Regions from separate parts of the Gorillibacterium terrae genome, predicted to be linked through region 1. Evidence: predicted binding sites of a transcription regulator. Region 1 holds the regulator's gene; each other region holds the start of a gene.

What was found. Region 1 encodes LexA, which represses DNA repair genes until DNA is damaged. Its sites were predicted from a motif close to CGAACATATGTTCG; they were not measured.
Region 2: a site for LexA is predicted at 1,033-1,046, ahead of recA (recombinase RecA). Genes of this name have one in related genera too.
Region 3: a site for LexA is predicted at 1,303-1,316, ahead of ACSEXS_RS05035 (YhjD family protein). Genes of this name have one in related genera too.

The regions. Positions count from the first base shown of each region.
Region 1 is NZ_JBPPGI010000001.1:2,110,892-2,113,158, reverse strand. It holds gene ACSEXS_RS09400 (YhjD family protein) at 1-213, shown strand, start outside; gene lexA (transcriptional repressor LexA) at 434-1,057, opposite strand; gene ACSEXS_RS09390 (LysM peptidoglycan-binding domain-containing protein) at 1,404-1,664, shown strand; gene ACSEXS_RS09385 (DUF896 domain-containing protein) at 2,109-2,267, shown strand, end outside.
Region 2 is NZ_JBPPGI010000001.1:1,696,463-1,698,729, reverse strand. It holds gene recA (recombinase RecA) at 1-964, opposite strand, end outside; gene ACSEXS_RS07385 (competence/damage-inducible protein A) at 1,267-2,267, opposite strand, start outside.
Region 3 is NZ_JBPPGI010000001.1:1,152,130-1,154,396, forward strand. It holds gene ACSEXS_RS05025 (endonuclease MutS2) at 1-167, opposite strand, end outside; gene ACSEXS_RS05030 (hypothetical protein) at 723-932, shown strand; gene ACSEXS_RS05035 (YhjD family protein) at 899-1,297, opposite strand; tRNA gene ACSEXS_RS05040 (tRNA-Leu) at 1,529-1,612, shown strand; gene ACSEXS_RS05045 (TetR family transcriptional regulator) at 1,708-2,267, shown strand, end outside.

The DNA of each region.
Region 1 (2,267 bases):
GAATTGGCCCGGCGGCAGATCAAAGTCACCGGCGAGGAATACGACGGCGAGATGGTGTATTACTACAGCTATGTCTGCCGCGGCTATACGGACCGGTTCGGCATCGTCCGCGAGGTGATGCGTTCCGAGCTGAGCGTGAAGCTGGGGCGATACATCGGGGATCTGAACAAGGCGCTCCGGGAGCTCGGACAAACGTCCCCTGTCGCCCAGTAGGGCGGAGGAACGGTCGGTTGCCGGGCTGTCTGGCTTGGGCTGGCGTTTTTTTTGGGTTTGGGCGGTCACAGGGAACCTGGCCGGATTGAACCGAGCTGGCGATCGAATTGCCCGGTGTAGTTCCGTCGGAACCCGTACCCGTCAAAAAAAGCCTCTCGGCACATTCGCGTGCGAAGAGGCTTTCGTTAGCTTCGAATAAAGCGGGAGAACGAGGCGGACCTTAATGAATGTCGCGGAATACCCCGACGACCTTGCCCAGGATGGAGACCGTCTTCAGCAGGATCGGCTGCATCGTCGGATTCTGCGGCTGCAGGCGGAAGTAATCCTTCTCCTTGTAGAAGGTCTTGACCGTCGCTTCGTCTTCCTCGGTCATGGCGACGACGATATCGCCGTTGTTGGCAGTGTGCTGCTGGCGGACGATGACGTAATCGCCGTCATGGATGCCGGCATCGATCATGCTGTCTCCCTGCACGGTCAGCATAAAGACGGTATGGTCGCCGACATAATGCTCCGGAAGAGGGAAGTAGTCCTCGATGTTCTCGGTTGCGGTGATGGGAACGCCTGCCGTCACCTTGCCGATCAGGGGAACGCGGGCGACCGAGAAGGAAAATTGCGAGACGGAGTCGTCATTCGTGCCGAGCAGCTCGATAGCACGGGGCTTCGTCGGGTCGCGGCGGATCATTCCCTTCTTTTCCAAACGGTCAAGGTGGCCGTGAACGGTCGAACTGGAAGCGAGGCCCACCGCTTCTCCGATCTCGCGGACGGAGGGCGGATATCCCTTGGCCTTGACTTCGCTAGCGATAAATTCGAGAATGGCCTGTTGGCGGCCCGATAATTTCGTCACGTATGATCACTCCATCAGGGAATTTATAAGCAAAGTATACCATAGAATGAAAGTTCGTACAAACATAAGTTCGTTTTTCACTTGACATGAACATGTGTTCGCCTTATAGTGAGAACAGAACAAACGTTTGGGGGTCGTGAAGATGAGTGCTTACTATATCTGTGAACCTGCCGGTATGGATCATCGAATCGGGAGAGACGGGCGCAGCGGGAGCGTCAAAGCCGCATTGCGCTATTCCCCACCAGGCTCGCGGAAAGCCGATCATGAAGGCCGGAGACTGTCCTTTTCGTCGAGAACGGTGGTCCTTGGGCTTCTGATTACGTTCTTCCTGTTCGGTGGCTTCCTGATGACGGCCTATGCTACCGCAGGAGCTTCGGATAACAGCCCTTCTTCCGCCAGCGTCATCCCCGCCTCTAAGCCGGCGGCAGCCGAAGGCACAGGAGTCGTCATTGACGCAGCTCCCGGAGACAGCCTGTGGAGCATTTCCAGCCGCTACGCCGACGGGCGGTCGATCCGTTCCTATATGAAGGAATTGAAGAAAATCAATCACCTGACCTCCAACGAGCTGCAGGTTGGACAGATTCTGCGGCTGCCTGACAGCAAGTAACCGGTGCAGGGGCGCTCGGCGGTTCAGCCCAAAGACCAAGCGTTTATCCGCAGGCTTGCAGGCTCTTGGCCAAGCGGCGACTGGCGACTGCCGGGTGCGGGCGACGTGAGGAAGCGATTTTCTTTTACGCATAAAGTTCACTTGAGAAGCAAGCAGCGATGGACCGGGCGGAGTTAACTTCGCATGGAGCCGACGCTGCTTTTTTAACGTTTTGGGACAAGTAAGAAGACGAGGACAGGAAATAAGGTGAGGAAAACCCAACAGGAAGAAAGCAAGAAACCAAGAAGGCCAAAACGAACGGTAAACCCGTGAAGGCCGATCAAAGGAAACCAAGCCCTCTTGGCCGCCATCCCGGGGGCCGCGACACCGCCAGAATGACCGCTTGACAAGGCTTTATGGCAATGGCAAAGTAATAGAGAAACTCGCATCAAGGGAGGTGTTTGCATGAGCATGGACGATACGGTGGCCCGCATCAATGAGCTGGCCCGCAAGGCCAAAACGGTTGGGCTGACCGACGAGGAGCTGGAGGAGCGCAACACCCTCCGCCGAATCTACATCGACGCGTTTAAGAGGTCCATGAAATATCAATTGGACTCCATCAAA
Region 2 (2,267 bases), 410 kb from region 1:
GAATCTTCTGTTCGATCGCATCGGCGATCTTCGGATTTTCCTTGAGGAACTGTTTCGCGTTCTCGCGGCCCTGGCCCAAGCGTTCGCCCTCATAGGAATACCAGGCGCCGCTCTTGTCGACGATGTCCATCTCGGTGCCCATATCGACGAGGGTGCCTACTCGGGAGATGCCTTCGCCGTACATCATGTCAACTTCCGCTTGCTTGAAGGGAGGAGCCACCTTGTTCTTGACGACCTTGATCCGCGTGCGGTTGCCGATCACGTCGTTGCCCTGCTTGAGGGATTCGATGCGACGAACGTCCAGGCGCACGCTGGAGTAAAATTTAAGGGCACGTCCGCCCGGCGTAACCTCCGGGTTGCCGAACATAACGCCGACCTTCTCGCGAAGCTGGTTGATGAAGATGGCGATTACCTTCGATTTGTTGATGGCGCCGGACAGCTTCCGCAGCGCCTGAGACATCAAGCGCGCCTGAAGGCCGACGTGGGAGTCGCCCATCTCGCCTTCGATTTCCGCTTTCGGCACAAGCGCCGCTACGGAGTCGATGACGATAATATCGACGGCGCCGCTGCGGACGAGAGCCTCCGCAATCTCCAGCGCCTGCTCGCCCGTGTCCGGCTGCGACAGCAGCAGCTCGTCGATATTGATGCCGAGCTTGCGGGCATAGAGCGGATCGAGCGCATGCTCGGCGTCGATGAAGGCGGCTTGTCCGCCTGTCTTCTGAACCTCAGCGATCGCATGCAGGGCGATGGTCGTCTTACCGGAGGATTCCGGTCCGTAGATTTCAATAATTCTGCCTCTCGGGAACCCGCCGGTTCCGAGCGCTATATCAAGTGCCAGGGAGCCGCTCGGAATGGTTTCCACTTGCATGTGCGTGGATTCCCCGAGCTTCATGATGGACCCCTTGCCGAACTGTTTCTCAATGTTGCGAAGTGCCATTTCCAACGCCGCGCGACGATCTGACAATCGACTCACATCCTTCTCGCTTTATAGGTTTATTTTACCCGATTCCGAAGCGTTTGCCAAGCATTTTTCGAACATATATTCGTATTTTTTTGAACGTCCGCCAAACGACAAGCACCGCGGCGAAGAATCGATTCTTCGCCGCGGTGCTTCCGCTGTCCGTCCTTGCCGTTATTATACCGTCCGTCCGCGAAGCCCGTCAAACGGATTTATAGGGGACGGAACCTCACGGTTCGCGCCTGCACAGACGGCATGTCGTTCCGATTACACTTGATTGGCTCATTGGATCTTAAGATCCGTTTATATCATCGTCCCTGGCCGCCGAGCCGTCTCCACAGATGGTAGAGAGCGGATTTGGCCGATTTAAGCTTGATCGTCTCGCGGTTGCCGTTCAAGCGGGCTTCGAAGACTTCCGTCGGGCCTCCCGCTTCCGCTACGCCGAAATACACCAGTCCGACCGGCTTGCCCTCCGAGGAGTCCGGTCCGGCCACGCCGGTAACGGAAACGGCATAATCCGTTCCCGTCCGCGAGAGCAAACCTTCCGCCATGGCGCGGGCCGTCTCCCGGCTGACCGCGCCAGGCGCCCCAGGCCCTTCCAGCAGCGTCACAGGCACACCAAGCAGCGCCGCCTTCAGCTCATTGGAGTAGGAGACCACTCCGCCCTTGAAGCTGCCGGAGCTGCCCGGGATGGCGGTAAGAAGGTCGGACAGCAGGCCGCCCGTGCAGCTTTCCGCCACCGACAGCGTACGGCTGCGCTCCTTGAGCAGCCGTAGGATGACCTCTTCGATGGACGCCTCCTCTTCGGCGTAGAGATATTCGCCGACTAGGCGGGCGATCTCGGCCTTCGTCGGCTCCATCTTGGCCCTCGCCTCCGCTTCGGAGGCCGCGCGGCTCGTCAGCCGGATCGTCACTTCCCCCTCCTTCGCATAGGGCGCGATAGTGGGATCGGTCTGGGCTTGAATCAAATCCAACAGCGCATGCTCCAGGTTCGATTCCCCGATGCCTGCGAATTTCAGCATGATGCTGAACAGCGGCTGCTCGCCGCTCATCCGCTCCCGGATCCAGGGAAGCGCATAGTTCTCGAACATGAGCTTCATTTCCTTGGGCGGCCCGGGAAGCAGCACGTAGTGCCTGCCTGCCTTCGAGACCGCCGTTCCGACGGCAAGCCCGGTATCGTTGGGAAGGGTCTCGCTGCCCTCAAGCGTCATCGCCTGCCGGGCGTTGCTCTCCACCATCACCGCATTCCGCTCGGCGAAAAGCCGGCGGATCCGCTCCATCGCATCTCGGTCTTCGATCAGCGGCAGAC
Region 3 (2,267 bases), 960 kb from region 1:
ATGGATGCCGCTTCCTCGGTTTCCGCCATGGCGTCGGACGCTTGCCGGGCCGAGGCGAGCGGCTCCAGTCGGCGGATGCGTTCTTTGCCGGCGAACGTGACGGCAAGCTCCTCCAGCTCGGCGACGAGGCGGGGGTATTCCAGTTTGTTCAGGGTTTCGGGATTCATCATGAGCCTCCTTGGGCATAGTGGGGATACGACGGTACGCCAAAAAAGGACATGGAGAACGCAAGCTGCGTCACCCCATGTCCCTGGCGGGATACGAGACCGAAGAGCCGGGCCCTCGGAAGGAGAGCCCGCGACGAAACGCAAAAAACCGTGCAGCAGCACGGTCCGTCTCTTCGGTCAGAGCAGGGAAAGGTGCGGGTTTGCTGTTCTTAACTGAGGCCAAGGTTCGTCAGGGCGCAATGAAACAGAAGGGCGGAACCGGGTTATACCCCAGCCATCCATGGAAACCTTCGGAATTGCCCCGGCCGAGCTTCGGCGGGTATGAAATTCATCAGTTAAGAACGTTCACCGACATCAAAATTTCCCCTTTATCGTTGGATGCCTTCAGTATAGAAATTCCGGGGTGCTCTTGTCAACAGACGAGTGCCGGACAGAACGGCTATATCGAAAGTTACCCCGCAGATGCGGCGGTGCCCTCCGCAAAATTGCGCGGAGGGCACGGAATGAGCGATAATGGAATAGAAGGGACCAGCCAAGGAAAGGAGCGGATCTCCCTTGATCAGCGACGAAGAATTGGACCGGTACCGGCTCGAGGGAACCCGCGTGCGGGTTGTGCGCGACGCCGATCCGGCCAACGATGTGAAGGGGTATGTGATGGCGTGGGACGACCACACCGTGATGATTAAGAAGCTGAACAAGCGGGTTCTTAAGCTGGACCGTCAATACCGGTATCAGCCCTGGGAGGACGAGCGGGCTTCGACGTAACGGCCGGCCAGCAGACCGATCTCGGTCTTCACCTCGGCCCGGGAAATTCGGTAGGTTTCCCGGTAGCCCCGACAAACATAGCGGCAGGAGATGCCATCGGCGTTCTTATCCTCCGAATAGATGCGGATGCCTGCCAGGCCCAGCTTGCCGCGGATGCGGGCGAGGTCCTCGCGGACCGAATCCATCATCCGCTGAATGACGACGACATGCGGAAGGCTGATGCGAACGGAGGAGTCGCGGATGGTATCGATATCCTGCTGGAGCATTGTGAGCAAGACGGGCAAGAGCACGTAATGCTTGACCAACTGCTGCTCCGAAGCGGTGGGGACAGAGGGACGGGAAAGGTCAATCGCGTTCATGGCCATGGATGCGAACCTCCGTTCGTATTGGTAATTCCATTGTAATCCATCCCGTCGGCAATTGCAAGAAACTTACAGCAGGATTTTCACGATTTATCCAAAAGGGCTGTTCAAGAGAAGCCGAGTGACTTTTCCAAAAAAATGATTTGACACCGATAAACCGATCGTGGTATATTACTTTTTGTCCGCAAGAGACGATCGAACGAAATGAGCGGTTGGCGAAGCGGCAAATGATATGCGGTCATGGCGGAATTGGCAGACGCGCTAGATTCAGGTTCTAGTGTCAGCAATGACGTGGAGGTTCAAGTCCTCTTGACCGCACTTCTTCCATCAACAGAGCTTCCGATCTGCTTCCGGCAGGTTGGGAGCTTTTTTTGATGATAGATATTCACCAAATCCCGCGTTAGAGGTGGCTTATGAGAGAGCTCAAGAACGTAGAGGAACGGATATTGGACCGGGCTCTGTACTTGATGGGAGTCAACAAAACCTGCGATATCTCCATACGGGCCATCGCCAAGGAAGCCCAGGTCAACGTCAGCGCCATCAATTATTACTTCCGGTCCAAGGAAGAGATGCTGAGGCTGGTGAAGGAATTTTATATCGAGAACACCCTGACCGTATCCGCCATCTTAAGCAGCGACGACCTCGGCTGTGAAGAGAAATTGATCTTGGCGGCCAATGAAATCATGGAGTACTCGCAGCGTTTTCCCGGCAATATGGTCATTTTGAGAGATGCGAAGCGGCTGGCCGACACCGATGAAGTGTCGAGGAAGATCGTGGGCATCTCCGCCGAGGTAGGCCTGCGGTTGTCCGAGCTGCTGGACGAGATCCTGGTTGGCGACGCGATCAGCAAGCGGTACAAATATGTGATTTTCATGTCGGCTGTCAATTATCCGACGGAGTATGACGGCATCGAATACATGGGCGACATTCCGCTCGGCGAGCGCACGGAACGAATCGCCTATCTCCGACTGCT